DNA from 3 places in the Metabacillus dongyingensis genome. Region 2 is predicted to be linked to each of the others. Evidence: a T-box and tRNA genes for the amino acid it is inferred to sense, from the RefSeq annotation. Region 2 holds a T-box; the other regions hold tRNA genes.
What was found. A T-box is a leader RNA that pairs with one kind of tRNA and senses whether it is charged. The one in region 2 lies ahead of K8L98_RS18560 (valine--tRNA ligase), so its partner is inferred to be a tRNA-Val.

Region 1 (9,836 bases), 1.6 Mb from region 2:
ACCACATGCTCCACCGCTTGTGCGGGCCCCCGTCAATTCCTTTGAGTTTCAGTCTTGCGACCGTACTCCCCAGGCGGAGTGCTTAATGCGTTAGCTGCAGCACTAAAGGGCGGAAACCCTCTAACACTTAGCACTCATCGTTTACGGCGTGGACTACCAGGGTATCTAATCCTGTTCGCTCCCCACGCTTTCGCGCCTCAGCGTCAGTTACAGACCAGAGAGTCGCCTTCGCCACTGGTGTTCCTCCACATCTCTACGCATTTCACCGCTACACGTGGAATTCCACTCTCCTCTTCTGCACTCAAGTTTCCCAGTTTCCAATGACCCTCCCCGGTTGAGCCGGGGGCTTTCACATCAGACTTAAGAAACCGCCTGCGCGCGCTTTACGCCCAATAATTCCGGACAACGCTTGCCACCTACGTATTACCGCGGCTGCTGGCACGTAGTTAGCCGTGGCTTTCTGGTTAGGTACCGTCAAGGTGCGAGCAGTTACTCTCGCACTTGTTCTTCCCTAACAACAGAGTTTTACGATCCGAAAACCTTCATCACTCACGCGGCGTTGCTCCGTCAGACTTTCGTCCATTGCGGAAGATTCCCTACTGCTGCCTCCCGTAGGAGTCTGGGCCGTGTCTCAGTCCCAGTGTGGCCGATCACCCTCTCAGGTCGGCTACGCATCGTTGCCTTGGTGAGCCATTACCTCACCAACTAGCTAATGCGCCGCGGGCCCATCTGTAAGTGACAGCCGAAACCGTCTTTCCAACTTGAACCATGCGGTTCAAGATACTATCCGGTATTAGCTCCGGTTTCCCGGAGTTATCCCAGTCTTACAGGCAGGTTGCCCACGTGTTACTCACCCGTCCGCCGCTGACCTCCGAAGAGGTCCGCTCGACTTGCATGTATTAGGCACGCCGCCAGCGTTCGTCCTGAGCCAGGATCAAACTCTCCGAAGAAAATTTGTGACTCAATTTGTTGCTGACTTCAAAAATTTAAAACGTTTGGTACGCTTTTGGTTTTGTTTAGTTTTCAAAGATCATTTTTAAAATTGGAGCGGGTGATGGGAATCGAACCCACGACATTAGCTTGGAAGGCTAGAGTTTTACCATTAAACTACACCCGCGAAAAGTATTTGTCTGGTCGGGAAGACAGGATTCGAACCTGCGACCCCTTGGTCCCAAACCAAGTGCTCTACCAAGCTGAGCTACTTCCCGGACACATTATATATATAGAATGGCGCGCCCGATAGGAGTCGAACCCATAACCTTTTGATCCGTAGTCAAACGCTCTATCCAATTGAGCTACGGGCGCACTTGTTAATGTAATGAAGCGACTTAAATATAATACCAAGTTGCGTTCTTTTTGTCAACAACTTTTTTGAGGTTTTTTAAAACTCTTTTGGTGCGGCCGAGAAGAGTCGAACTTCCACGGGGTTGCCCCCACTAGGCCCTCAACCTAGCGCGTCTGCCATTCCGCCACGACCGCGAAAAGATAAAAAATGTATGGTGCGGGTGAAGGGACTCGAACCCCCACGTCAAAGACACTAGATCCTAAGTCTAGCGCGTCTGCCAATTCCGCCACACCCGCATACATTAGTTAAAATGGTGTGCCATGAAGGACTCGAACCTTCGACCCTCTGATTAAAAGTCAGATGCTCTACCGACTGAGCTAATGGCACTTAGTAAGAAAACACTCTTCAGTTTTGCAAGACACTCAAATCTCAGAAAGATTATTCAAGGAGCGGCTCAATTTGTGTGCTGAAGCTAAGCTTCGATGATTACTCGGTCGTGCTCTACCGACTGAGCTAATGGCACTTAGTTATAATCGCATTTGAAATGCAAATGGCTGGGCTAGCTGGATTCGAACCAGCGCATGACGGAGTCAAAGTCCGTTGCCTTACCGCTTGGCTATAGCCCAATAAAATGGCGGTCCCGACCGGGATCGAACCGGCGATCTCCTGCGTGACAGGCAGGCATGTTAACCGCTACACCACGGGACCAAATATGATGGTGGAGGATGACGGGCTCGAACCGCCGACCCTCTGCTTGTAAGGCAGATGCTCTCCCAGCTGAGCTAATCCTCCAAATCATTAATATGCAATTCAGAAGCGATGACCCGTACGGGATTCGAACCCGTGTTACCGCCGTGAAAGGGCGGTGTCTTAACCGCTTGACCAACGGGCCAAAAGACAAAAAATAATGGCGGAGAAGGAGGGATTTGAACCCTCGCGCCGCTTACGCGACCTACACCCTTAGCAGGGGCGCCTCTTCAGCCACTTGAGTACTTCCCCATAATATGGCTCCGCAGGTAGGACTCGAACCTACGACCGATCGGTTAACAGCCGATAGCTCTACCACTGAGCTACTGCGGAATAATTAGTCATGACAGACTTCTTTAATTATATGAAGAATAGTACAAGCTGTCAAGCATTCTTTTTATTAATCATTTGCGTCTCTTACGACGGCTTTTATAATTTATCACAGCTTTGTATAATGAGTCAACCCCTTTTTTATCATGAAACAAGTTTTATTTTCCCGCCGCACTTTCCGCATACATACTTGGAAGTATCCATTCTTCGGTGGCGTTTGTAAATGAACATGCAGGCTGTACACTGATACTCTAATGTCTTCTTGATTCTGGCAGCCGTCTGCAGAGGTTTACAGAATCTTGGAGCACCCACTTTAGAAAGCAGCTCCCTAAATTCAGGATCACGGTGTTTGTACCCTCTGCCTTCTATATGAAGATGATAGTGGCAAAGTTCATGTTTGATTATGCCAATTACTTCTTCTAATCCCTGAGCTAAATATTTAGGGTTAATCTCAATGTTATGACTTTTTAAAAGGTATCTGCCGCCTGTTGTCCGCAGCCGGCTGTTAAAGAAAGCTTTATGTAAAAACTTTTTGTGAAAGTAAGTTTTTGAAATAGATTCTGTCAGTTCCTGAAGCTCCGTTTCATTCATAGGTAACACCCCGCATAGTTTGTATCTCCGAACAGGACATCTTGCGCCCGCATATAGTAAGTAATACACATACTCCATTATAAACAATAAGGAGGAACGAGCAATGCCTTCATGGTTAAAAAACCAAATGCAGCGTGCGTTTTATGAAAAGGATCGGTATCAAATAAAAATGCTGAATCAATGCTGGTATTTCTATAGAAAAAAACACTGCTCATAAGCAGTGTTGGGTTTTTATCAATTTATTTAGCGGAAATCAGACTTTTATTAGCGAAAACTTCATTTTTCATAGCTGATTTTTGAAATTTATTAGCCAAAATGAGGATTCATTTAGCCAAAACGCCTTTCAAGGTCCCAGAACTCTATATTTAAAATATACAGCTAATTGAACACTGCCCGTAAGCAGTGTTTTTCATTAACTGTTTATCATCGTCAAGGCAACACGGCCTTTATGTGCATCTACAGAGTCTACCCAAACCGTAACAACGTCACCTACAGAAACGACATCGAGAGGATGTTTGACAAAAGAGTTTCTAAGCTTTGAAATATGAACGAGCCCGTCCTGTTTTACGCCGATGTCAACAAACGCGCCAAAATCCACAACATTGCGCACTGTGCCCTGAAGTTCCATACCTGTTTGAAGGTCCTCTAGTTTCAAGACACCCTTTTTAAGCAGCGGCTTAGCGATTTCATCACGAGGGTCGCGTCCGGGTCTAACTAGAGAATCGCAAATATCTTTCAGGGTAAGCTCACCAAGATCGATAGCTTCTGCTGTTTCCTTAATATGAATATCCGCTATTTTTTCTCTTAGCTGCTCCGTTCCGACATCATTCAGGGTTAGTCCGAGCATTTTAAGGAGCTCTTCAACCTCTTTGTAGCTCTCTGGATGAATGCCAGTTGAGTCAAGCGGATGTTTTCCGTCAGGTATTCTCAAGAAACCTATGCATTGTTCAAACGTTTTTGCCCCAAGTCTAGGTATTTTCTTTAATTGCTTCCTGTCCTGAAACTTTCCGATTTCATCCCGCTGCTTCACAATGTTGACCGCAACTGCTTTGCTCAAGCCCGCTACATATTGTAATAGTGAAGATGATGCTGTGTTGACATTCACCCCTACCTGGTTAACAACTGTTTCAACAACGAATGTCAGGGAATCATTTAACTTCTTCTGTGTGACGTCATGCTGGTATTGTCCTACCCCTACTGATTTAGGATCAATTTTAACTAGCTCTGCAAGCGGATCCTGCAATCTTCTTGCGATGGAAACTGCACTTCGCTCTTCCACTTGGAACTCAGGAAATTCTTCTCGGGCAAGGTCAGATGCAGAATAAACACTTGCCCCCGCTTCATTTACGATGATGTAGGCAAGATCTGACTTTAGTTCATCAATGAGATCTGCAACAAATTGTTCTGTCTCTCTTGAAGCCGTTCCGTTCCCAATCGCAATCAGCTCGATGTTATTTTTTCTGATCACATCGATTAATTTTTGTTTTGCTTCTTTAGCTTTATTGACCGGAGGATGAGGGTAGATGACGCCTATTTCAAGAACTTTTCCGGTCTCATCGACAGCTGCAAGCTTACATCCTGTCCGGAACGCAGGGTCTATCCCTAATACGACACGGCCTTTCAATGGCGGCTGAAGCAGAAGGTTACGCAGATTTTCAGAGAAAATATGAATGGCACGATCATCCGCTTTCTCCATTAATTCTTTTCTGATTTCACGTTCAATTGATGGCTGAATTAATCGTTTATAGGCATCCTCAATTGCTTCTATATATACATCCTTTACCACTGTGTGCTGATTTTTCAGTTCATTTCTTTGAATATGGGCAGTGATCTGGTCTGCAGGCGCCTGAATGGATACTTTCAGGATTCCTTCCTTTTCCCCGCGATTCATAGCAAGGACCCGATGCGGGACAACCTTTTGAATCGGCTCTTCGTACTCATAGTACATTTCATACACTTTCTTCTCATCTTTTTCCTCATCCTTTGAAGATGTGATGATTTTTCCTTTTCGGAAGGTTTGCTCACGAATCCACTGACGATAGGAAGGCTCATCTGAAATCCACTCAGCTAAAATGTCCTTTGCCCCTTCGATTGCATCTTCTGCAGTCATAACCTCCTGTTCTTCGTTTATAAACTCGAGCGCTTTTTCCTTGAGCGGCCCATTAGAGGGCTGTCCCTTTATCCACTCTGCAAGTGGTTCTAATCCTCTTTCTTTGGCAACCGTTGCTTTGGTTCTTCGTTTTTGTTTATATGGACGATAGAGGTCTTCTACCTTTTGAAGTTTTAATGCTTTTTCTATTTCTTTTTTAAGCTCTTCTGTAAGCTTTCCCTGTTCTTCAATTAATCGGATGACTTCTTCTTTTCTTGATTCCAGGTTTTGCGTATATTGCCACTTTTCCGAGATATCACGGATTTGCACCTCATCTAATGCACCTGTCTGTTCTTTTCTGTATCTGGCAATGAAGGGAACTGTGTTGCCATCTTCTAATAAAGCTATAACATTTGATACCTGTTTATATGTAATGGATAAATCCGCACTGATTGTTTTCATTATGCGCTCTGTTTTCTCTGCCATTCTTTTACCTCCCCAAAATAAAGACTTAGAAACATTTTACCAAAATACACGGACTTTAAAAAATGATCAAAATAAAAAAAGCCGCCAACTAGAATAGCTGACCGACTACGTAGGTTAAATCATCCTGCCTTGACTTAGTATAAGGCTCAAGCTGATTTGAAATATCTTCAATTGTCCGGTTATCCTTAAGCAATGATTTTACAGCAGGAATGTTCAGTCCATCTGAATGGATGATGAATTTTGCTCCAGTATCGTATGGAAAGGATTGAACACGAAATTTCTGAGGTTTACCTGACATATAGCCCAGAACAGGAAGAGGATAGACAAACGTGCCTGAAGGAGAATAGAGAACAAATCGGATATTTCCAACAGAACTGAATGTTAACTGATTCTGTTTAAAATACGCTTTAAAAATAGCAACCGTTGCTCCGCGTTTATTTTTTAATACCTCATTTGATTTCTCGATCAGCAGTCCAATGTCCTCTGCATGAAATTCCTCAATGACTTCTTTAATCGCAGAAGATGATTCATAAGCTCGTTCACCGCTGCCAAGACCATCTGCAACAGCACATATAAAATAGTCTTCAGTTGCTTTAATTAAGAAACTGTCCCCGCATAAAGTTTTACCTTCTTTTTGCATTTGATACGCATATGCATAGACACGATTGTTTTCTTCAATTTGAATCATTAATGCTGCCCCATTGATAAGTCAGCCGAAAGTGCTTCTTTTAACTTCGTTATCGCTCTTCTTTGAAGTCTGGATACATGCATTTGAGAAATCCCAAGAATTTCTCCCGCTTCCTTTTGACTCTTATTTAATATATATGTGTGATGAATGATCTCTTTTTCTCGGTCAGACAGAACGTGAAGAACACTCTCAAGCATAAGCTTTTGATTCACTTGCTCATATCCTTCTTCTTTTGATCCTACGATATCAAGAATTGTCACTGTACTGCCGTCGGAATCAGCCTCAATCGAATGATCGACTGATAAAGCCTGATAGCTTTTACCCATCTCCATCGTCTCAAGCACTTCTTCCTCTGTCACCTCAAGGTAATCTGCTATTTCGTGAACAAGCGGTGAGCGCTGAAGGGAATTTGTTAATTCGTCTACAGCCATTTTTATTTTAGGCCCAAGCTCTTTAATTCTTCTGGGAACATGAACACTCCATGTTTTATCGCGCAGGAATCGCTTGATCTCACCGATGACAGTCGGAATGGCAAATGCTTCAAACGTTTTTCCGAATTCAGGATCATAGCGGCGGATTGCCCCAAGCAAACCAATCATGCCCACCTGCTTTAAGTCTTCATGAAAGCTTTTGCCTCTTGAATATTTCTTAGCCAGTGTTTCAACTAGTCCGCTGTAATATTCGACAAGAAAAAGCTGAGCATCTTCATTTTGGTTGTGCTGAAAATCGAAAATCAATTCATTTATTTCTTCTTTAGTTCGCTTCGTAGTTTTGGATGGTTGTGTCATGTTCTACTCGCTCCCCGTTTAAATACTTTGTCATAAAGACGGTAACGCCGGAATCGATCTGTACATGAACTTCATCCATGAGCGTTTCCATCAAGTAGAGCCCCAACCCTCCTTCTGGAAGTTGGTCAACAGGGTTTGCAGCGGAATAAGGACCCAGTTCGTTTTTCTTTTGTTCAAAATTGAAGCTTTGGCCGCTGTCTGACACCATTACTTCAAGACGGTCTTCGCACAGGCCAAAGCCGATCATGACTTCTCCGCCTTCGATTTTCTCGTATGCGTGCTGCACAGCATTTGTGCATGCTTCACTGATCGCAATTTTTAAATCTTCAATTTCATCATAAGAGTAACCCATTCTGCTGGCGATACCAGAAAGAGTCAAACGGACAATACCGACAAATTCCGGTTTAGCAGGTATTTTCACCTCAATGTAATCCACTAATTGTTTCATCTAACCCCACCTTCTGATTTAGAAGAAATGTCAATAATATCACTTAGACCTGTTATGTTGAATAGTCTTTCCAAACGAGCAGATAAATTAACAAGCTTTAAATCGCCCTCATTTTTCCTCACGGCTTTAAGCAAACCAACGAATGCACCTAGCCCTGTACTGTCCATGTAAGAGACATCCTTAAGGCTTACGATCAGGACAGGTTTTCCCTCTTCTGCAAGCGGCATTAGTTCTTCTCTTAATTTCGGCGCAGTGTATGCATCAATTTCTCCAGCTAAATCTATTTGAATATGTTCCTCTGATCGATTAACATTTATATTTAAATTCATCAATATCACCCCAGTAAGTTTACTTGTAAGCTAGTAAAACTAATACCCGCTTTTTTAACAAGTTAAACCTCGCGTTTTAAAATAATTAGCGTGAAATCATCACGCAGTTCAAAGTCCTGCATCTGCAAAAAGTCTTTATATATATTATCTACAATACCCTGAGCATTCAAATCACTGTATTTTTTAATGAGGTCCGTAATAAAATCACGTTCAATGAATTCTTCTTCATTTGTTTTTGACTCAGTTACACCATCGGAAAGCAAAACAATCATATCGCCTTTTTCCACGATTCTGCTGTACTCCTTGTACTTGATGGATTGATCAATACCAAGGACCAGACCTTTTGTGTTCATATCATGGAAACGGTCCTCTTCAGCACTGTAATAAAATCCAGGCTCGTGCCCGGCTGACCCATAGACAAACTCATGAGTATCCGTATCATACATACCGTAAAACATTGTAATGAACATGCTCGGGTCTACGTTATGCTCAACAACCCTGTTCAGATTTTCAAGAACACGGCTGGGAGATTTACGGGACTCCGGCAAGCTGTCCATTGCATATTTGATCATGGACATACAGAGTGCAGCGGGAATTCCTTTCCCGATTACATCCGCTATGGCAATACTTACGCTTTCTTCATCATAAACAAAATGATAGTAATCCCCGTTCATATGCTTCGCAGGAACACTGATTGCACCAATATCAAGATTTGGAACTGTCGGCACTGACGTTTCTAAAAGCATTTGCTGAACATTCAAGGCTACTTGAATCTCAGACTTTATCTCCTGCTGCTTATCCCGCAGGCTTTGATGCTCCTGATAGGCCAGTCCATACCCCATCATGACCTCTAATAGAAAGTCCAAAGAGTGCAAAACATCCTGATCTACATCAGGAAATAAACCTTGCAGCACTTTACGGTGAAGACTGATAATTTCCTCAGGGGGTACTTGCTCCTCAATGGCTTTTCTGCTGAATTTTTGCCCCTGGTACAAAGCCGTTTCTGTTAATTCTTGCATATAATGACTTAGTATTTCCTGATACTTCGATTCAATGACTTCCTTAAAATCCATCTAGCTTCCCCCTAGCGAAGCCATTTGACTGCTTGGATATCCGTTCCCTCTCCCAAAACGGTATTAATGCTGAATTCATCCATCAGGCGTTTTACTCCAGGCAATCCGGCTCCTAACCCACCAGATGTTGAAAAGCCGTCTTCCATCACTTTTCGGATATCCGGTATTCCTGGTCCGTTATCAATGGCTATTATTTTTAAACCTTTTTTACTGAATTCGCTGATCTGCTCAATGCAAATTTGGCCTTGTCCAGCATACAAATATATATTACGGGCTAATTCGGAAATAGCTGTTGTAATCCTCGCTTGGTCTACAGTACCAAACCCGAGTTCTTTTGCAACATTGCGTCCAAGCTGCCGTGCAGCAACAATGTCCCACTCTGTAATGATTTTTACACAGGATTGGTTATCCATGCTTATTCCCCCAGCTCCTGTTGTAATGTTTCAAGTCCTTTTTCCAGGTCAAGCGCGGTTTGTACATCAGCAAGGTGAATGCCAAGCTCAATGAGGGTGATTGCTACCGCAGGCTGAATGCCTGTTAAAACAACTTTAGCTCCCATTAATTTCGACATGCCGATAACATCACCTAAAACCTTGGCGATAAAAGAATCTATTACATCTACGGAGGTTAAATCTATGACAACACCGCTTGCGCCCGTCTCATGGATTTTATGAAGAAGATCTTCCTGAAATTGCAGGGCAGTCTGATCATCAAGTTCCCATTGAATTGATACAAGCAGACAATTATAAAGTTTTAAAATCGGTATTCTTGGAGTTCTCATTGTGAATCCCCCATTTCTACTAATTGTCGATTCGTCATTTCAAGTGCAGCTTCCATTCCTTTTTGAAGACTATTCTTCGTAATTACCTGGCTCAGATCGATGCCAAGGTTCACGATTGTCTGAGCAATCTCAGGTCTGATTCCCACAAGCAGGCATTTTGCGCCTACTAAGCGGACAGCTTCTGAAGCCTGAATAATATGA
Region 2 (10,089 bases):
CCACGACACCCATAATACAATCTTAAGATTTTTTTCCATGTACTGTCCCCCTCTCTCTATCTTTAAATTTATTATTTTTATATTTTAACAAAAATTCAGATATCTGTCATTTGTTATTAGGACTATCAACCTAATCTTTCGATAAGAAATTTCGACAAAAAGGCCTAACTTCTGAGATAAAGTAAAGAGAACCGGTCACTAGGAAAACATCTTTTAATTCGCCTGCTTCCATCATTTTTAGAAAAGCAGCTTTCCAATCATCTTCAAAATCCTTTTTTCCATGTCTGCATGCCTGAAAAAGCTCTTCTGCCGAAGCAGCTCTTGGAAAATCAAAAGTCGTAAAATGCATACTATCTGCAATAGATGAGAGGATATCAATCATCGGAGTGTATTCCTTATCTTTTAAAGCCGAAAAGAGAATATGAATCTTTTTGCCGTGATAATGGCGCTTCATCGCAGCAGTAAGACTCTCTACGCCCTCTTTATTATGAGCCCCGTCCACAATGACCGCTGGGTACTCTGATAGCTGTTCAAATCTGCCGTTCCAGCTGGTCTGCAAAAGTCCTTTAATCACATGCTGCTCATCAATATGAAATAATTCCTTCGAACGCAAATAATCAAGTGCCATTACTGCAAGAGCCGCATTCTGAACTTGATGCTCTCCGCGCATTGATATTTCAAGGTTCTTATAATAGCTGAAAGGAGTCTTCATTTCGAACCTTTCTCCTCTTGGAAGGGGCTGATGATTCAAAACCGGAAAAGTATCATGGTAAACGGCAGCGTTCATGTCTTTTGCCTTTTGGTTTATTACATTTAATGCCCGTTCATCTGTAACAGATGTCAGCATAGGAATGCCCTCCTTGATGATTCCTGCTTTTTCACCGGCGATTTCTTCTATTGTATTGCCAAGAATATTCATGTGATCAAAACCGATGCTTGTAATCATTGTTAAGATCGGCTCTGCAATATTGGTTGAATCATATGTGCCGCCAAGACCGGTTTCCAGCAGCAAAATATCTGTTTTTTCATGTCTCCCAAAATAATAGAAAGCCATGGCTGTGATTACTTCAAATTCAGTCGGTCCGCCAAGCTCAGTGTCTTCAAGTTCATCTGCAAGCGGACTGATCATATTAACTAAAAACAGCATTTCTTCATCAGATATAGGTTTGCCGTTCATGCTGATTCTCTCGTTGAATGTTTCCAGGAACGGAGAGGTGAATGTACCTGTCGTGTACCCTGCTTCTTGAAGAACATTGCGCATATATGCAATGGTTGACCCTTTGCCATTTGTGCCTGCAACATGAATGGCGCGAATTTGTTTATGGGGATTATTTAATTTTTCCATCATCCAGGTCATCCGCTTCAATCCGGGTTTAATGCCGAATCTTAGACGCGAATGAATCCAGTCTACCGCTTCCTCATAAGTTTGAAACATATCATATACCCCTTTTCTCTCTATTTACATGAAAACTCGGGTGTGATTCTGCCAATCACAACCCGAGCCTATTAAAAAGCTTACCCTTTTAATTCACTGATTCTAGAAAGAACAGCTTCTCTTTTCTCTACATAATCGCTTTCTTTCGCACGTTCTTCCTCAATAACTTTTTCAGGTGCTTTTTTCACAAAGCCTTCGTTGCTCAGTTTCTTTTGAACACGTTCGACTTCTTTATTCAATTTATCAAGCTCTTTTTGAAGACGTGAGATTTCTTCATTAATATTGATTAAGCCTTCAAGCGGGAAAATAAGCTCAGCTCCCGTTACGACAGAAGTCATCGCTTTTTCGCCTGATTCTGCATCCGTGCTGATTGAAAGGCTGCTTGTGTTGCAGAAACGCTCAATGTATGCACGGTTATCGTCAAGCTGTTGCCCAACATCCGCATTTTTCGCTTTAATCAGCATTGGAATCTGCTTGCTCATCGGTGTATTTACCTCAGCTCGGACATTTCTTACTGAACGGATTACTTCAACTAGCAATTTCATATCTGCAGCAGCTTTTTCGTCCGTTAATGAAGCATTCACTTCAGGCCATTTTGCAATTGTAATGGATTCCCCGTTGTGAGGAAGATTCTGCCATATTTCCTCTGTAATGAAAGGCATGAATGGGTGAAGAAGTCTCATTGTGTTATCAAGCACATATGCAAGAATGGAACGAGTTGTTTTCTTTGCTTCTTCATTGTCCCCATATAGAGGAAGCTTCGCCATTTCGATATACCAGTCACAGAAATCATCCCAGATGAAGTTATAAAGAAGGCGGCCTACTTCACCGAATTCATATTTATCAGCAAGCTTGGTCACATGTTCAATTGTTTCGTTTAATCGAGTAAGTATCCATTTGTCAGCTACTGATTTTTCTCCGCTGATATCGATCTCTTCATATTTCAGGCCATCCATGTTCATTAAAGCAAAACGTGAAGCATTCCAGATCTTATTTGCAAAGTTCCAAGTCGCTTCTACCTTTTCATAGCTGAATCGCAAGTCCTGGCCTGGAGAGCTTCCTGTAGACAGGAAGTAACGCAATGAATCTGCGCCATATTTCTCGATTACTTCCATTGGATCGACGCCGTTTCCAAGAGATTTACTCATTTTGCGGCCTTGCTCATCGCGGACTAGCCCGTGAATCAGCACATCTTTAAATGGACGCTGACCTGTAAATTCAAGACCCTGGAAAATCATGCGCGAAACCCAGAAGAAGATAATATCATATCCTGTTACAAGCACATCTGTCGGATAGAAGCGCTGATAATCGATCGATTCTGTATCAGGCCAGCCCATTGTCGAGAACGGCCATAGCGCGGAACTGAACCACGTATCAAGAACATCTGTATCCTGCTCCCAGTTTTCAATATCTGCAGGCGGTGAGTGATCAACATGAACCTCACCTGTTTCTTTGTTATACCACGCCGGAATTCTGTGTCCCCACCAAAGCTGTCTTGAAATACACCAGTCACGGATATTTTCCATCCAGCGCATATACGTATTTTCAAATCGGTTTGGCACAAAGTTTACTTTCTCTTCCTTGCCTTGAAGCTCGATTGCTGCATCAGCAAGCGGCTGCATTTTAACAAACCATTGTGTTGAAAGATATGGTTCAACAACTGCACCGCTTCGTTCACTGTGCCCTACAGAATGAAGATGCTCTTCAATTTTGAATAAAACATCCATATCTTGAAGGTCTTTTACGATTTGCTTGCGGCAGTCAAAACGGTCAAGACCATTGTATTTCCCTGCGTTAGCATTCATTGTTCCGTCTTCATTCATAACAAGAACACGTTCCAAGCCGTGGCGGTTTCCGATTTCAAAATCGTTCGGATCATGTGCAGGCGTAATTTTAACTGCCCCTGATCCAAATTCCATATCCACATAGTCGTCGCCGACAATCGGTATCTCACGGCCAACGATTGGCAGAACAACTGTCTTTCCGATCAAATGCTTGTAGCGGTCATCTTCCGGATGAACGGCAACCGCTGTATCGCCAAGCATTGTTTCAGGACGGGTTGTAGCGATTTCAATATGCCCTGAACCATCAGAAAGAGGATAGCGCATATGGTAAAAAGCGCCTTGTACATCTTTGTAGATAACTTCAATGTCCGATAAAGCAGTTTTCGTTTGCGGATCCCAGTTGATAATATATTCACCGCGGTAAATAAGTCCCTTTTTATATAGAGATACAAATACTTCATTTACCGCTTTTGATAAACCTTCATCTAAAGTAAACCGCTCTCTGGAGTAATCAAGTCCAAGCCCAAGCTTAGACCATTGAGTACGAATATGTGATGCATACTCTTCTTTCCACTTCCATGTTTCTTCAACGAATTTTTCCCGTCCAAGATCATAGCGTGATTTGCCTTCCTCGCGCAGCTTGCCTTCTACTTTTGCCTGAGTGGCGATTCCTGCATGGTCCATGCCCGGAAGCCATAGCACGTCATAGCCCTGCATTCTTTTCATGCGGGTTACAATGTCTTGAAGCGTTGTATCCCACGCGTGCCCAAGATGAAGCTTGCCTGTAACGTTAGGCGGCGGAATAACGATAGTATAAGGCTGTTTTTCCTGGTCATTTGTCGCTTCAAAGTATTTGCCCTTCAGCCAGAACTCATAGCGGTTACGCTCGATACCCTGCGGATCATATTTTGTAGAGAGTGTTTGTTCATTGTTCTCCATTTTTCTTCCTCCTTAAAAAAATACCGGTATGAAACAATAAAAAAACTCCTTTCATCCAATAAAAGGACGAAAGGAGTTGATTTCGCGGTGCCACCTTTTTTCACAGGCAAAAATAAGCCTATGCTCTCAAATGGGATAACGGCGTTCATGCCGATTCTCTCTACTTCAAGTTCAAGAGAATTACTCAAGGGCGACCTTCAAGCGAGCTTGTTTAAGAAATCTTTCAGCAAATGATTTCTCTCTCTAAAAACAGCTTTCGGCTTTACTCTTCCCTGTCAATGTATGTTCTTTTATTCAATAAAAGCATATATGTATTATTGTATACAATCTTATCATTTTACGTCAATCATCTTCTCCAATTTTCATGCCCTTTATTCACACGAATCACAAATTTGGGTAAATGCACATATCTTGTTAGCATGAATCATCAGGTTAGGAGAATTTGTATGCGAAGAAAAGTTAATTACTACAATATGTCACCATGGGTAAAGCAATTCAAAGTAATCGCAGGCCAGTTCATCGTTCCGATTACGATTTTCCAGACGATACGGACCTTGATCTTCCCAACTCCAGTTGATCTTGTTCTTTTATCACTGTTGATATTGCTTGGAGTAGCTCTTCACATGGAGTGGATTTAAAAACCCAATCAGAGAGATGATTGGGATTTTTTATGATGATTGCTCTGCCGCTATTTTTTTATTCTCTTCAATTTGCGTCACTTTCATAACAAAATATTCAATGTTTTTAAAAGTCCAGTAGGATTTGGTGAGATCCTGATTCCGTTTGAGCTGAGGGACACTCCGGCTTGACTGGTTCATATGCTTTTTCAAATTTCTGTAGATAATATCCGGGTATGATAGGTAGCAAGTAAATAAAAGCATTTCTTCTTCCCGGAACGGAAAATGCTGCTGATACGTATAGAGCCAATCCACACAATCATCATCTGCAAATGGATACGTATGGAATGTTCGATGATAAAAGAGAAGCAAATCGTCAATGGGTGATGAGTATCTGGATTGTTCAAAATTTGTTAAAAATCCAGTTCCCTGTTCATCGTATAAAAAGTGATGAATGGATGCTCTCCCATGAATAATAACCTGGCGGGCATCTTCTTTTTCCTTCATCATTTCGTACCATTCATCAAGTTTCTTCCGCGCAAAATCAGTCGCTCTTGCTGTTTCAAAATAATAAGTAACCGCCTGCAGTTCAAAAGGGGACAAGTACCATTTTTTTTCGCATTCTTCCACATATTTTTCGTAAGCGGCTTTGTTTTCATCCCACTGCCTGGATAATGTATCATAATGAACTTTAAGTGCATCCTGATTCAATTTTTCCGCGGCGGCTGTTTTCTGATGGAGCACAGCAAGTTCCCTGAACATGTTTTTATGACGCTCATCTCTCTCCTCTTCAGGTTCATTGTGAAGCCATGGCATGATGTAATACCAGTACTCTCCATCTGAGGTGAAAAATTGGCGGTGTTTATTTCTGAAAATCGGCACATAGCCGGAAAATCCTTTTTGATGAGCCGTATGAAGTGTTTCAATAAAATGGCCATTTCGGTTTGCTGTGACTCTTTTTAATGCATATGATGCTCCAGAGCTTGCATAGATTTTGGTCAGCTTGTCACTGATTGACTCCGCGTACTCGCAAGTTAAATCATATTGGCTGATTACAGGCACTAGCTTATCCATAATTTCTCTCACCACTCTATAACTCACCTTCCTTTATGAAGGAATAAGTGAACGATTTTAACCTGTTTTCTTTCTGAGAAGAATATTGATTCTTACAAAAAAAACAGCTGAGGAATACTCCTCCTCAAGCTGTTCTGTCCATCTTAATGCGTGTTTGCATAAACCGGAATATATAAAGTCTGCCCTTCATGCACATCAGCAGTTGAGCTGAATTGGTTCACCCTGTGCAGCTGCTGGACCGTGATATTATAACGGTCGCATATGCTGTCAATTGTATCCCCCTGCTGAACGATGCAGATTTTAAGTTTTGAAAACTCCTCTTCATCCTCACGGCCAAAAAGCTTTGTTAAATAAAGAGAGTTTTCCGTCTCCTTCGGCTGCTCCTGTTTTTTCGCTTCTTCTTTTCGGCTTTTTGGACTTTGTTTAGGCGGTGCTGAGTAAGATTCGACCTCTGCTTCTGCAGGCCTTCCTGCACTATAATGAATTTCAGGCTGTGTGATTTCTTCTTCTATTGCCTGCTTTCTGACTTCTACATCAAAAGACTGTGTGACTTCTTCTTCTATTGCCTGCTTTCTGACTTCTACATCAAAAGGCTGATAAAACTCTTCTTTTTCAGGAGTGTCGCTGTTCTCTGCAAGGACTGCATCAAAGCTTTCTGAATATGCTTCCTGAGTCTCCTCTTCATGGAGCAAAGCCTGAGAAGAACGGTAAAGCGGCTCAAGCTCTTCTTTAGTTGAGTGATTATATGTTTGCTCTTCCTCTTTCTCTTCCACTTCCACTTCCTGAACTTCTTCAAATGAATCCTGACTTGAAATTCCGCTTATTTCTAAATCTGCAACAAGCTTAAGATTTCTGCTTTCAGATAGATCATAGTCAAATGATTCAATCGTCACATATACTTCTTCTAAATCTCCAATTCTATTTCTGGGGATCGTAATATCCACTGGGAACCGGTGAACAAGCTGTGATATGCCATCCTCCTCCCGGGTTTCAACACTGTTTACAAACCGGAGATTGGCATATTCAAATTCCTCTTCGTTATAATCCTCATCTATTTTGTACTCACCCGTTAACTGCAGTGCACCCCGAATGGAGATGTACTGGTCAAATTCCTGGATGGTGATGTCTGGATCTAATGAGATGGATAACAGCTCACCTACTTCCTGTCCCTTTTGAAACCAAACGGATTCTTCAACAGAAAACCGTAATGATGATTGTTGATCCTGTGACAACTTGAACTCCTCCTTTCAATGGCCTAACCTAATAAGCTATGACATTAAAGGTTTATGTTCAAGATTCAAAGATTATGAGTGATTTTTAGAATATGACTTATTTCTATAATGGGATATTGAATCTAAAAATCAGTGTTTTAACTGACCGCTGACCGGGAAAATAGTCTGTAACATAAAAAAGGAGTGATCTGTAATGTCAAAAGATCAAGGTTTAAGCGATAAAGTAAAAGGCAAGGTAAACCAGGCCAAAGGTGAAGTGAAGGACCAGGTCGGCAATGCAACAGACAATCCGAACATGCAGCGGGAAGGCAAAAAAGATAAGCTGAAAGGCAGCATTCAAGAAGCTGCAGGAAAAGCGAAGGAAGATTCACACCGTTATTAATGTACATAAAGAGTGCCGGGCCAAAGCCGGTTCTCTTTTTTATTTCATGAAATAACTGCTATACTAAAGGAAAAAACACAGGAGATTCTATGAAACCCTTATTTTTTATTATCATTGGTTTGATCTTTTTACTTCAAATTCCTTTATGGTTCAATATAGTCGATGATTGGCTGATGGCTGCAGTCGGCTTAATCGGTCTCGCCATTATTTTTTCAAGTAAGTGGTTAAGCCGGAAATCCGGTTATAAAGAGAAATAAAAACTACCGCCTATATTTTCTTAAACGGCTTCACCTGTGAGGTGGACACAGTAATTTGGCAATTATTTATGAAAAATGGCTTGGAGTTTATCTCCAAGCCATTTATCTTTTTATCCGCTTTTCGGTAAAGCACCGCGCAGACACAGCAATCCCTAAAACTTCCGGTTATCCATTATTCCATAAGATTTTCTTATATGAAATGACATTAAAAATGCACACTTCTTTTCAACTATGAAATGAAGTGTGCATGATATTTTTATTTGCACCTCTAAGCAAACACTCTGTCTTCTTCAGAGGTTTCACTTTCTTACTTTAATTTAGAAAAGGCTTTTTCTGCAGCATCAATCGTCTTATTCAAATCTTCATCTGTATGGGCTGTAGATAAGAATAGACCTTCAAATTGAGACGGCGGAAGGAATACACCTTCATTTGCCATTTCACGGTAGAATTTCGAGAAAAAGTCTAAATTAGATGTTTTGGCAGTCTCAAAATTTGTTACTTTTTCATTCGTAAAGAAGAAACCGATCATTGAGCCGGCTCTGTTGAATGTGATTGGAATATCATGCTTTTTCGCTGCAGCCGTTAAGCCTTCTTCGAGAATATCTGCTTTGCGGCCAAATTCTTTATATGAATCTGGTGTCAGCTGTTTTAAAGTTGCATATCCTGCAGTCATAGCAAGCGGATTTCCGGATAATGTACCTGCCTGATAAATTGGTCCGCTTGGTGCTATCTGCTTCATAATGTCTGCACGTCCGCCATACGCTCCAACAGGCAATCCTCCGCCAATGACTTTTCCAAGACATGTAATATCAGGAGTTACACCGAAGTATCCTTGTGCACAGCCATAATCCACACGGAATCCCGTCATCACTTCATCAAAAATAAGCAAAGAGCCGTATTGAGTTGTGATTGCTCTCAGGTTTTCCAAGAATCCTGACAGCGGCGGCACGACTCCCATATTTCCTGCTACAGGTTCGACAATCACACCTGCAATATCGTCTCCGAATTGTTCAAATGCGTATTTGACGCTTTCCAAATCATTGTAAGGAACCGTGATCGTGTTTTTCGCAATCCCCTCCGGCACCCCTGGACTATCCGGCAGACCGAGTGTTGCAACACCTGACCCTGCTTTGATTAATAAAGAATCACCATGTCCGTGGTAGCAGCCTTCAAATTTGAGAATTTTGTTTCGGCCGGTAAAACCGCGCGCAAGGCGCAATGCACTCATGGTTGCTTCTGTTCCTGAGCTTACCATCCGAATCACTTCAATTGAAGGGACGCGCTCGATCACAAGCTTTGCCAGTTCATTTTCGATTAATGTAGGAGCACCGAAGCTTGTGCCGGATTCAGTCACCTTTTTTATCGATTCAACCACTTCATCATTTGTATGACCTAAAATAAGCGGTCCCCATGATAAAACATAATCAATATATTCGTTTCCATCGATATCATATATCTTGGAGCCTTTACCGCGTTCCATGAAGATAGGATCCATCGCAACCGATTTAAATGCGCGCACCGGGCTGTTTACACCGCCTGGCATCAAACCTTGCGCTTCTTTAAATGCCTGCTTTGATTTTTCATAATTGCGCATAAGAATTCTCCCTTACGATTAGTGTTGTTCCTTAAGCCAGCGGGCAGCATCTTTTGCATGATAAGTCAAAATCATATCAACGCCCGCGCGTTTCATGCTGATCATCATTTCCATCACGATCGCTTTTTCATCAACCCAGCCATTTTGTGCAGCCGCTTTGATCATGGCATATTCTCCGCTTACGTTATAAGCAACAATTGGAACATTGAAGTTGTTTTTCACATCACGGATAATATCAAGATACGATAAAGCAGGCTTCACAATTAAAAAGTCTGCGCCTTCCATTAAATCGGATTCTGCTTCTCTGAGAGCTTCCATGCGGTTAGCCGGATCCATTTGGTACGTCTTGCGATCGCCAAATTGCGGTGTGCTGTGGGCAGCATCACGGAATGGGCCGTAAAAGGCACTTGAATATTTGATTCCATATGACATAACCGGCACATCTTCAAAGCCTGCTTCGTCTAATCCGTGGCGGATTGCTGCTACAAATCCATCCATCATGTTAGATGGTGCGATAATGTCAGCCCCTGCTTTTGCCTGGCTTACAGCTGTACGCGCAAGCAGATCAAGTGTAGGATCATTTAATACTTTGCCTTCTTTGACAATGCCGCAATGCCCGTGGTCAGTGAACTGACATAAACAAGTATCAGCGATGACAACTAAATCGGGGAAGTTTTCTTTAATTTGAGTAATCGCTCTCTGAACAATCCCCTGATCATGATAGGCTTGTGAACCGACCTCGTCTTTTTCATCAGGAACACCAAACACGATAACC
Region 3 (10,089 bases), 1.5 Mb from region 2:
GCTGTAAGCAGACCATCACCCGTTGTATTGTGATCAAGGAAGATAATATGGCCAGACTGCTCGCCGCCAAGATTATAATCCCCTTTTTTCATTTCTTCCACAACATAACGGTCTCCTACAGCCGTTTGAGAACTCTTCATGTTGTTTGCTTCAATTGCTTTATAAAAACCAAGGTTGCTCATGATTGTAGAGACAACTGTTTCTTTTTTCAATCTTCCATGCTCATTTAGGAATTTTGCACAAATAAACATGATTTGATCGCCATCAACGATTTGGCCTTTTTCATCAACAGCGATCAGGCGGTCTCCATCACCGTCAAAAGCAAGACCGACATCAGCCCCTTTTTCCATAAGGAAACCGGCTAATGCTTCTGGATGTGTAGAACCTACGCCATCATTAATATTCAATCCATTTGGAGTTGTGCCCATAGTTGAAACATCAGCATCAAGATCTGCGAACAAGTGCGTTGCAAGAGATGACGTAGCACCATGTGCACAGTCAAGTGCAACGTGGATGCCTGTGAAATCTTCGTCTACTGTTTGTTTCAGGAATTGAAGATATTTTTGACCGCCTTCGAAATAGTCATTAACTTGTCCCAGATCAGCGCCAACAGGTCTTGGCAGTGAGTCTTCTTCCTGATCCATTAAACCTTCTATTTCTAATTCCTGCTCATCTGACAATTTAAAACCGTCAGGACCAAAGAATTTAATTCCGTTATCTTGAACAGGATTATGTGAGGCAGAAATCATAACACCCGCTTGTGCTCCAAGAGCCTTTGTTAAATATGAAACACCAGGTGTTGAAATAACTCCTAAACGCATCACCTCAGCACCGATAGAGAGCAGTCCTGCAACTAGCGCACCTTCTAGCATATGACCTGAAATACGTGTATCTCTTCCGATTAACACTTTTGGGCGGTTCGCATTTTTTGTTAATACGTAGCCTCCAAAACGACCGATTTTAAACGCTAATTCAGGTGTTAATTCACTATTTGCAACGCCTCTTACTCCATCTGTTCCAAAATACTTTCCCATTCTTTTATCGCTCCTTTAGACAGTTTCAATCATCACGATTGCTTAGAAGAAATTTTCACTTTCACTTTATCTACAGGAAGGGTCCATTTAATATCCTGCGGCCCATTCACTTCTACCTTAACATCATGCTCTCCGTCGGACAGATCTGTCACATTTACAAATAATTCAAGATCAGACGGCTTAATATTCGTCAATACACTAGGTGCTCCAACAACACTTAAATCGAGCTCTTCGGATTCCGGCTCAAGGAACTGAATAATTTTCCCTTCCCCTAAACCCCGGATATTAACAGGCAGATTCTCAAGTATTTTTTCTTCTTCTTTTTCAACGTCAACTTTAATTTGGATTTTTTCGGGACTTACTTTTGTCACTCCGTCAGGTACAGGAATATCTACATCGAGCACGGTATCATCTTTGATTTTGCTTAAATCCACTGTTACACCATCTATAAATTCAAGCGGATCAATCACATCCAGCGGTCCGTATATGGTCACTTCGTTCGGCACTGCTTCAATGTTTGAGATGCTTAATCCTTCTCCAAGCTCGCCTTCATTCTTAAGTTTAAAAGGAAGCTTCTTGCTTGGACTTGTAATCGGCACTGTCACATCAACAACAGAAGGGTAGACCTCTAAAGGCAGGATGTTTCCGTCGTCGTCATATACCGTGACTTTTGATTCTTGCTCAATGGTTTCATTAGCATTTTGCAGATTCACCCTTGACTTGATCATAGCAATGCTGTCAATAAGCGTTTTAGATCCGGTTACTCTTACAACACTCGGTTTAACAATTGGGTCCTGTGCTGTATAACCAGTTTCAATCTGGTCTTTATTTATAAAATCCACTTGTACCGGAAAATCACGTGTAACTTTCTCCTCCACATTTACAGTGATAATGGAAGGGTTCAAATTCACCTCAAGATTATCCGCTATATTCTTATGCTTTAATTGAACCCGGTGTGAGCCGATGGACAGATCCGAGAGTTCAGCATAAATTTCAAAATCTTTAAGCTGCTTTGCCTTTAATAGTGAATTAGTTGGCCCGCTCAGCGTAACAGCTACCGTTTCAGGCACTCCTGTCACAATAACATCTTCTTGATCCAAATACGTTTTCACTTCAACATCAGGAATTGTTTCTGTATCTTTTGCAGACTCAGACGGCGCAGATGGAAATACGGATGTTACTGGCCCCGGCTGTTTTTTCGGAGCCGGCGTTTCGAAATTAACAGATACATAAAGAATGAGCGCCATTAACAGTGCAATTATTCTCATTACCCAATGATTATTAATCATCTTATCCATTTTTCTTCCCCCTCCACTGCCATAGGTTTGAGGAAGTGACCTTTGCCTGCTTTCCAAATTCGGAAACCAAGATTTCACTTAAAGCTTCAACGGTTAGATTTCTGTGAAGCTCTCCGTTTCTGGTCACAGAAATACTGCCCGTTTCTTCAGAAACGACTATCGTAATACTATCGGTTACTTCACTGATCCCAACTGCTGCCCGGTGCCTTGTCCCTAATTCTTTTGAAATAAAAGGACTTTCGGACAGAGGCAGATAACATGCAGCCGCAGCAATCTGATTTTTCTGGAGAATAACAGCTCCATCGTGAAGCGGAGTATTCGGGATAAAGATATTAATTAAAAGCTCAGAAGAGAGAGCTGAATGAAGCGGTATGCCCGTTTCTATGTAATCACTCATCCCTGTTTCTTTTTCAATCGTAACTAATGCGCCAATTCTTCGTTTTGCCATATAATCTGTCGCTTTTGTGATGGCATCGATTATTTTTTGTTGTTCTTCCTCCTCTGGAGCTCCGCTTCTTGAGAATAATTTCCCTCTGCCCAGTTGCTCTAGCGCCCTTCGCAGCTCAGGCTGGAAAATAATAATGATCGCAAGAAAACCCCATGTTAATGCTTGGTCCATGAGCCATTGCAAAGTCTGCAGCCCTAAGTACTGGCTCAGTGTACGAACGAGAATAATAACGATAATGCCTTTCAGCAGCTGAACGGCCTTCGTTCCCCGTATCACCATAATCAACTTATATATAACGAACCAAACCAGGAGAATATCAACGGCGATGCCGAGGTAATGCAGTAGTGGAAATTCCTCAAATGCCATATTCTCTTCCTCCATCAGTTTTAGTCATTTGCATAGGACTATAACTACGATATTATACCATATATTCTGCAATTAAACCGTATTGTACTCACATAAGCAAAGCGCAGGCCAGCAGATAAGACTTCGGCAAAAAATACCGGTTTATCTTTTAGCCAGAGTCTCAAAAGTGGTACAGCACAAAAAAGGCCCCTTATACAAAAGGTGACCTTTTAATTAAATATGGCGACAACCTCTCTTGAAAGAGATTTCATTTGATACCAAATCCACTCAAAAGCCTCATTGATCTCTTCAACATCACCTGTCACCTGTCCAGCAGAAGCCATATACTCTCCGTTAATCACCGTGACGTTTCCTTCAACTTTGCCTTCAATATTGATTGTTCCGCCTTTAACGGTTACATCTCCCTCAACAGTTTCACCTTCAGGAACGGTAACCGTATTATTTTCAACAACCAAATTAGGCTGCTTTGAAACGCTGAATTCTGAATCAGTTGACCAGGAAGAAAATAAACTGCCTGTCATCAATAACATGAAAAGAGAAGCAGCAGCCAACAATGGATGACCCTTTAGCCATCTGTTGACACCAATCGTTTTCTTTTCTTTGGGCAGACGATCCATGATGGCTTGAGTAAAATCCATCGGAGCCTCAATATGGGATGTACTCTGAACCAAGGCGATTGACTTCTCAAGCTCATGCAGGTGCTGCGTGCAGTCCGCGCATGACTGAAGGTGCTCTTTCAAGATTCGCTCATCTTGCTGCTTTATATCATGATCCAAATATTGATGGATCCGTTCTTTCATTTGTTCTGAACACTTCAACCTTATCACCTCAAATCATAAATGCCTTAATTGCTTCCTCAGCGCTTCTCGTCCTCTGTGAATTCTTGTTTTCACCGTACCGATCGGCATATCTAGAATTTCACTGATTTCAATTAAAGAAAGCTCATCAATATACTTTAATACGATGACAGTACGATATTTATCGGGGAGCTTTAAAATTTCTTTTTGAATCATCTGCTGAAGCTCCATTGTTTCCACTTGATCCTCGGGCAGAGCTACATCTGCTGCTACTTGAGAATACATCGTTAACCCTTCCGTTCCTGTCACTTCGGCATCCAGGTAATAATCCGGTTTTTTCTTTCTGATTCGATCAATCGTTAAATTTGTCGCAATGCGATACAGCCACGTAGAGAACTTCTTATCCATGTCATAGCTGTTAATATTCACATAAGCCCGGATAAACGCTTCCTGGGCTATATCCTCCGCCTCATGGGAGTTCCCGAGCATGCGGTAGCAAAGCTGATAAATTTTGTCTTTATATATATCTACGATTTCGGCAAAAGCATTCTGGTCGCCCTTTTTAACTTGTTTAATCCTATTTTTTACGATCGTCTCCATGATACCCCTTACCCCCGCGCAAGTGCGGGTTCCCCTTATTACGTATAAGCCGCATAAAAGGTTTCATTTATTTCGCATAAAAATATTTTAACAAATTTTAGGTTGTCTGTAGATGGCTTTTTAACATGTTTACCTTAAATTTTTCTTAAATAAAAAACACAGTTTATAAACTGTGTCTTTTTTAAAAAATTAAAGGAGCTTTTCGCCGAATAAAGAACCCATCAGAGCTACTGCTACTGTAGCTGTTTTGTTCTTTTCATCTAAGATAGGATTTACTTCAACAAACTCAGCAGAAGTGATGATATCTGACTCTGCAAGCATCTCCATCGCTAAATGACTTTCTCTGTAGCTGATGCCTCCGATAACCGGTGTGCCGACTCCTGGAGCATCGTGCGGATCAAGTCCATCTAAATCGAGGGACAAGTGAACACCATCAGTACGCTCTTTCAAATATTGAATGGTTTCCTCCATTACCTTAGTCATGCCAAGACGGTCAATCTCATGCATTGTATATACTTTAATGCCTTTCTCCTTAATTAATTCCTTTTCACCATCATCAAGGGAACGGGCACCGATAATCACAATGTTTTCCGGCTTCACTTTAGGAGTGTAGCCTCCAATTCTCGTTAACGTCTCATCGCCGATGCCGATACTTACAGCAAGCGGCATCCCATGAATATTGCCTGACGGTGAAGTGTCGCCTGTGTTGAGATCTCCATGTGCATCATACCAGATTACACCAAGTTCTTTATAATGCTTTGAAACTCCTGCGAGTGTTCCGATGGCAATACTGTGGTCTCCGCCAAGCACCAGTGGGAACGAACCTGATTGAATCACTTCGTCAACTTGTTCAGAAAGCTTTAAATTCCCTTCTGACACCGCTTTCAAATTTCTTAAATTATTTAACGAATTGCTATCCTCTTCACGGTTTGGACGTCCAATTTTAATATCACCTTTATCTTCAATCTCATATTGCAGCCATTCAAGTCGTTCTACAACCCCTGCGTATCTGATAGCACTAGGCCCCATGTCCACACCTCGGCGCATTTGACCTAAATCCATTGGTACCCCGATAATTGATATTCTTTCTTTCATGTAAATCATCCCCCTTAGTAAGAAACTCTGTATCTATTGTACTGATAAAAAGGGTCATGACTCAACTCGACAAAATCGTGTATATATATACAGAGTTTTCTGTAAAATAATTGGAAATAGCAGGGAATAATTAATACGATGATGTAGAGTCAGCTGATTTCCTGGTCACTTGATTATTTTTCCGAATTTCTACTTCACCTTTATGACTGATCTGAATTGAACAAATTAAACATCAAATTGGATCCAAACCATCCAACTCGCATTAGCCGTTTTTTAATTAACGAAAAACTATAACCAACTCGCACGACTCAGTGTTCAATTCCCGAAAATGGGTTTTTGGCTCGCAACTTCATTTTTTTATGAAAAAAAGATATAAAAATACCTGTTACTAGCTGCTGTTAGCCATTATTAATCAAAACTGCTGTTAATTATGAAAGAGTTTAAGCTGTGTATTGAACTTCATATTTAGAACCGAATGCCCAACTCGCAAAAATCAGCCTTTAATTAGTAAAAACTTATTTCTGACTCACCAAAATAATGGTTTAACTTGCGGAAAATGATCTCCAACTCGCAAGCCTCATATTCAAAAAGAAAACTGTTATAACATAAAGGATAGGATATTGAATTCATATATAAATAAAGTGAAGCACGTATCCATAAAGTAATTTTTTTCATTATTCCTAAACAAAAAACCGTTAGACATTAAGTCTAACGGTTTTTACAGGGTGTTTATGATGGAGCCTAGCGGGATCGAACCGCTGACCTCCTGCGTGCAAGGCAGGCGCTCTCCCAGCTGAGCTAAGGCCCCGATATAAATAAGAAGTTCTGGAGCGGAAGACGGGATTCGAACCCGCGACCCCCACCTTGGCAAGGTGGTGTTCTACCACTGAACTACTTCCGCAAAATGGTGTGCCATGAAGGACTCGAACCTTCGACCCTCTGATTAAAAGTCAGATGCTCTACCGACTGAGCTAATGGCACCTTATAAGAAAACACTCTTCAGTTTTGCAAGACGCCCTAATCTAAGAAAGATTATTCTAGGAGCGGCTCGATTTATGTGCTGAAGCTACGCTTCAATGATTACTCGATCGTTCTCTAACGACTGAGAAATCGGCACAAGAAATGGCTGGGCTAGCTGGATTCGAACCAGCGCATGACGGAGTCAAAGTCCGTTGCCTTACCGCTTGGCTATAGCCCATCAATTATGTATTCTATAAAATTCTAATTGACCGTAAAAAGGTTTATGTTAACTAAACATATTATTTACAGTCTAGACAAGAACTATTCAGTTAAGTTTGTCTAAATAAAGTGGTGGAGGGGGACGGATTCGAACCGCCGAACCCGGAGGGAGCGGATTTACAGTCCGCCGCGTTTAGCCACTTCGCTACCCCTCCACACATAAGTGGTGCCGGCAAGAGGACTTGAACCCCCAACCTACTGATTACAAGTCAGTTGCTCTACCAATTGAGCTACACCGGCATATATAGTGAAATACAATACTATTTATTCGCTTTTTAAAGTCGTCTGCTGCAATGTCTTAATGGTGGAGGATGACGGGCTCGAACCGCCGACCCTCTGCTTGTAAGGCAGATGCTCTCCCAGCTGAGCTAATCCTCCGCATAAAAGATTGTTTGATATTTCACATATTAAGACTTAAGTTTGAATGGTGACCCGTACGGGATTCGAACCCGTGTTACCGCCGTGAAAGGGCGGTGTCTTAACCGCTTGACCAACGGGCCGTTTTATTAGTTTAATGTAAGCTCCCAACCGGGCTTGAACCGATGACCTCTTCCTTACCATGGAAGTGCTCTACCGACTGAGCTATGGAAGCAAGGCTCCGCAGGTAGGACTCGAACCTACGACCGATCGGTTAACAGCCGATAGCTCTACCACTGAGCTACTGCGGAATAATGCTAGCCTGGCGACGTCCTACTCTTGCAGGGGGAAACCCCCAACTACCATCGGCGCTGAAGAGCTTAACTTCCGTGTTCGGCATGGGAACGGGTGTGACCTCTTCGCCATCATCACCAGACATAATGACAAAAATTATTATACTATAAAATCCGAAGATTTCAAGTGTTTTTTTGAAAGAAGTTATTCTTTCAAAACTAAATAACGTATGATAACAAGATTCACTTAGGTTTTACACTTTATTAGACTGTGGTTAAGTCCTCGAACGATTAGTATCTGTCAGCTCCACACGTCACCGCGCTTCCACCTCAGACCTATCAACCTGATCATCTTTCAGGGTTCTTACTCACTAATGTGATGGGAAATCTCATCTTGAGGGGGGCTTCATGCTTAGATGCTTTCAGCACTTATCCCTTCCGCACATAGCTACCCAGCGATGCCTTTGGCAAGACAACTGGTACACCAGCGGTGCGTCCATCCCGGTCCTCTCGTACTAAGGACAGCTCCTCTCAAATTTCCTGCGCCCACGACGGATAGGGACCGAACTGTCTCACGACGTTCTGAACCCAGCTCGCGTACCGCTTTAATGGGCGAACAGCCCAACCCTTGGGACCGACTACAGCCCCAGGATGCGATGAGCCGACATCGAGGTGCCAAACCTCCCCGTCGATGTGGACTCTTGGGGGAGATAAGCCTGTTATCCCCGGGGTAGCTTTTATCCGTTGAGCGATGGCCCTTCCATGCGGAACCACCGGATCACTAAGCCCGACTTTCGTCCCTGCTCGACTTGTAGGTCTCGCAGTCAAGCTCCCTTGTGCCTTTACACTCTGCGAATGATTTCCAACCATTCTGAGGGAACCTTTGGGCGCCTCCGTTACATTTTAGGAGGCGACCGCCCCAGTCAAACTGCCCACCTGACACTGTCTCCCAGCCCGATCAGGGCTGTGGGTTAGAATTTCAATACAGCAAGGGTAGTATCCCACCAATGCCTCCACCGAAGCTGGCGCTCCGGCTTCCAAGGCTCCTACCTATCCTGTACAAGCTGTACCAAAATTCAATATCAGGCTACAGTAAAGCTCCACGGGGTCTTTCCGTCCTGTCGCGGGTAACCTGCATCTTCACAGGTACTATAATTTCACCGAGTCTCTCGTTGAGACAGTGCCCAGATCGTTACGCCTTTCGTGCGGGTCGGAACTTACCCGACAAGGAATTTCGCTACCTTAGGACCGTTATAGTTACGGCCGCCGTTTACTGGGGCTTCAATTCAAAGCTTCGCTTGCGCTAACCTCTCCTCTTAACCTTCCAGCACCGGGCAGGCGTCAGCCCCTATACTTCGCCTTGCGGCTTCGCAGAGACCTGTGTTTTTGCTAAACAGTCGCCTGGGCCTATTCACTGCGGCTTTTCAGGGCTATGAACCCTAAAAAGCACCCCTTCTCCCGAAGTTACGGGGTCATTTTGCCGAGTTCCTTAACGAGAGTTCTCTCGCTCACCTTAGGATTCTCTCCTCGCCTACCTGTGTCGGTTTGCGGTACGGGCACCTCTCACCTCGCTAGAGGCTTTTCTTGGCAGTGTGGAATCAGGAACTTCGGTACTAAATTTCCCTCGCCATCACAGCTCAGCCTTATGTGAGAAGCGGATTTGCCTACTTCTCAGCCTAACTGCTTGGACGCGCATATCCAACAGCGCGCTTGCCCTATCCTCCTGCGTCCCCCCATTGCTCAAATGGTGAGGAGGTGGTACAGGAATATCAACCTGTTGTCCATCGCCTACGCCTTTCGGCCTCGGCTTAGGTCCCGACTAACCCTGAGCGGACGAGCCTTCCTCAGGAAACCTTAGGCATTCGGTGGAGGGGATTCTCACCCCTCTTTCGCTACTCATACCGGCATTCTCACTTCTAAGCGCTCCACCAGTCCTTACGGTCTAGCTTCAACGCCCTTAGAACGCTCTCCTACCACTGTTCGTAAGAACAGTCCACAGCTTCGGTGATACGTTTAGCCCCGGTACATTTTCGGCGCAGAGTCACTCGACCAGTGAGCTATTACGCACTCTTTAAATGGTGGCTGCTTCTAAGCCAACATCCTGGTTGTCTAAGCAACTCCACATCCTTTTCCACTTAACGTATACTTTGGGACCTTAGCTGGTGGTCTGGGCTGTTTCCCTCTTGACTACGGATCTTATCACTCGCAGTCTGACTCCCAAGGAGCAAGTCTTTGGCATTCGGAGTTTGACTGAATTCGGTAACCCGATGAGGGCCCCTAGTCCAATCAGTGCTCTACCTCCAAGACTCTCATACTTGAGGCTAGCCCTAAAGCTATTTCGGAGAGAACCAGCTATCTCCAGGTTCGATTGGAATTTCTCCGCTACCCACACCTCATCCCCGCACTTTTCAACGTGCGTGGGTTCGGGCCTCCATTCAGTGTTACCTGAACTTCACCCTGGACATGGGTAGATCACCTGGTTTCGGGTCTACGACCACGTACTAAAACGCCCTATTCAGACTCGCTTTCGCTGCGGCTCCGTCTCATCAACTTAACCTTGCA

Region 1: it has a tRNA-Val gene. The T-box ahead of K8L98_RS18560 (valine--tRNA ligase) is inferred to sense a tRNA for this amino acid. The anticodon was not compared.
Region 3: it has a tRNA-Val gene. The T-box ahead of K8L98_RS18560 (valine--tRNA ligase) is inferred to sense a tRNA for this amino acid. The anticodon was not compared.

What each region holds. Positions count from the first base shown of each region.
Region 1 is NZ_CP082944.1:247,066-256,901, reverse strand. Features, by position in the region: rRNA gene K8L98_RS01485 (16S ribosomal RNA) at 1-950, opposite strand, end outside; tRNA gene K8L98_RS01480 (tRNA-Gly) at 1,044-1,117, opposite strand; tRNA gene K8L98_RS01475 (tRNA-Pro) at 1,132-1,208, opposite strand; tRNA gene K8L98_RS01470 (tRNA-Arg) at 1,229-1,305, opposite strand; tRNA gene K8L98_RS01465 (tRNA-Leu) at 1,394-1,479, opposite strand; tRNA gene K8L98_RS01460 (tRNA-Leu) at 1,498-1,581, opposite strand; tRNA gene K8L98_RS01455 (tRNA-Lys) at 1,597-1,672, opposite strand; tRNA gene K8L98_RS01450 (tRNA-Gln) at 1,837-1,911, opposite strand; tRNA gene K8L98_RS01445 (tRNA-Asp) at 1,918-1,993, opposite strand; tRNA gene K8L98_RS01440 (tRNA-Val) at 2,002-2,077, opposite strand; tRNA gene K8L98_RS01435 (tRNA-Glu) at 2,106-2,177, opposite strand; tRNA gene K8L98_RS01430 (tRNA-Ser) at 2,194-2,284, opposite strand; tRNA gene K8L98_RS01425 (tRNA-Asn) at 2,291-2,365, opposite strand; gene K8L98_RS01420 (SprT family protein) at 2,507-2,953, opposite strand; gene cmpA (cortex morphogenetic protein CmpA) at 3,057-3,170, shown strand; gene K8L98_RS01410 (Tex family protein) at 3,366-5,528, opposite strand; gene K8L98_RS01405 (PP2C family serine/threonine-protein phosphatase) at 5,617-6,216, opposite strand; gene sigB (RNA polymerase sigma factor SigB) at 6,216-7,004, opposite strand; gene rsbW (anti-sigma B factor RsbW) at 6,970-7,452, opposite strand; gene K8L98_RS01390 (anti-sigma factor antagonist) at 7,449-7,781, opposite strand; gene K8L98_RS01385 (PP2C family protein-serine/threonine phosphatase) at 7,844-8,854, opposite strand; gene K8L98_RS01380 (anti-sigma regulatory factor) at 8,866-9,267, opposite strand; gene K8L98_RS01375 (STAS domain-containing protein) at 9,270-9,635, opposite strand; gene K8L98_RS01370 (STAS domain-containing protein) at 9,632-9,836, opposite strand, start outside.
Region 2 is NZ_CP082944.1:3,727,663-3,737,751, forward strand. Features, by position in the region: gene K8L98_RS18550 (sensor domain-containing diguanylate cyclase) at 1-39, opposite strand, end outside; gene K8L98_RS18555 (bifunctional folylpolyglutamate synthase/dihydrofolate synthase) at 131-1,435, opposite strand; gene K8L98_RS18560 (valine--tRNA ligase) at 1,516-4,158, opposite strand; T-box leader at 4,218-4,446, opposite strand; gene K8L98_RS18565 (hypothetical protein) at 4,605-4,796, shown strand; gene ysxE (spore coat protein YsxE) at 4,827-5,849, opposite strand; gene spoVID (stage VI sporulation protein D) at 5,993-7,081, opposite strand; gene K8L98_RS18580 (CsbD family protein) at 7,275-7,463, shown strand; gene K8L98_RS18585 (hypothetical protein) at 7,553-7,720, shown strand; gene K8L98_RS18590 (hypothetical protein) at 7,776-7,955, shown strand; gene hemL (glutamate-1-semialdehyde 2,1-aminomutase) at 8,028-9,314, opposite strand; gene hemB (porphobilinogen synthase) at 9,333-10,089, opposite strand, start outside.
Region 3 is NZ_CP082944.1:172,362-182,450, reverse strand. Features, by position in the region: gene glmM (phosphoglucosamine mutase) at 1-1,034, opposite strand, end outside; gene K8L98_RS01055 (CdaR family protein) at 1,067-2,332, opposite strand; gene cdaA (diadenylate cyclase CdaA) at 2,325-3,146, opposite strand; gene rsiW (anti-sigma-W factor RsiW) at 3,356-3,946, opposite strand; gene sigW (RNA polymerase sigma factor SigW) at 3,980-4,543, opposite strand; gene rocF (arginase) at 4,733-5,638, opposite strand; tRNA gene K8L98_RS01030 (tRNA-Ala) at 6,374-6,446, opposite strand; tRNA gene K8L98_RS01025 (tRNA-Gly) at 6,465-6,539, opposite strand; tRNA gene K8L98_RS01020 (tRNA-Lys) at 6,544-6,619, opposite strand; tRNA gene K8L98_RS01015 (tRNA-Gln) at 6,762-6,836, opposite strand; tRNA gene K8L98_RS01010 (tRNA-Tyr) at 6,948-7,032, opposite strand; tRNA gene K8L98_RS01005 (tRNA-Thr) at 7,042-7,117, opposite strand; tRNA gene K8L98_RS01000 (tRNA-Val) at 7,180-7,255, opposite strand; tRNA gene K8L98_RS00995 (tRNA-Glu) at 7,303-7,377, opposite strand; tRNA gene K8L98_RS00990 (tRNA-Thr) at 7,397-7,469, opposite strand; tRNA gene K8L98_RS00985 (tRNA-Asn) at 7,474-7,545, opposite strand; rRNA gene rrf (5S ribosomal RNA) at 7,555-7,670, opposite strand; rRNA gene K8L98_RS00975 (23S ribosomal RNA) at 7,799-10,089, opposite strand, start outside.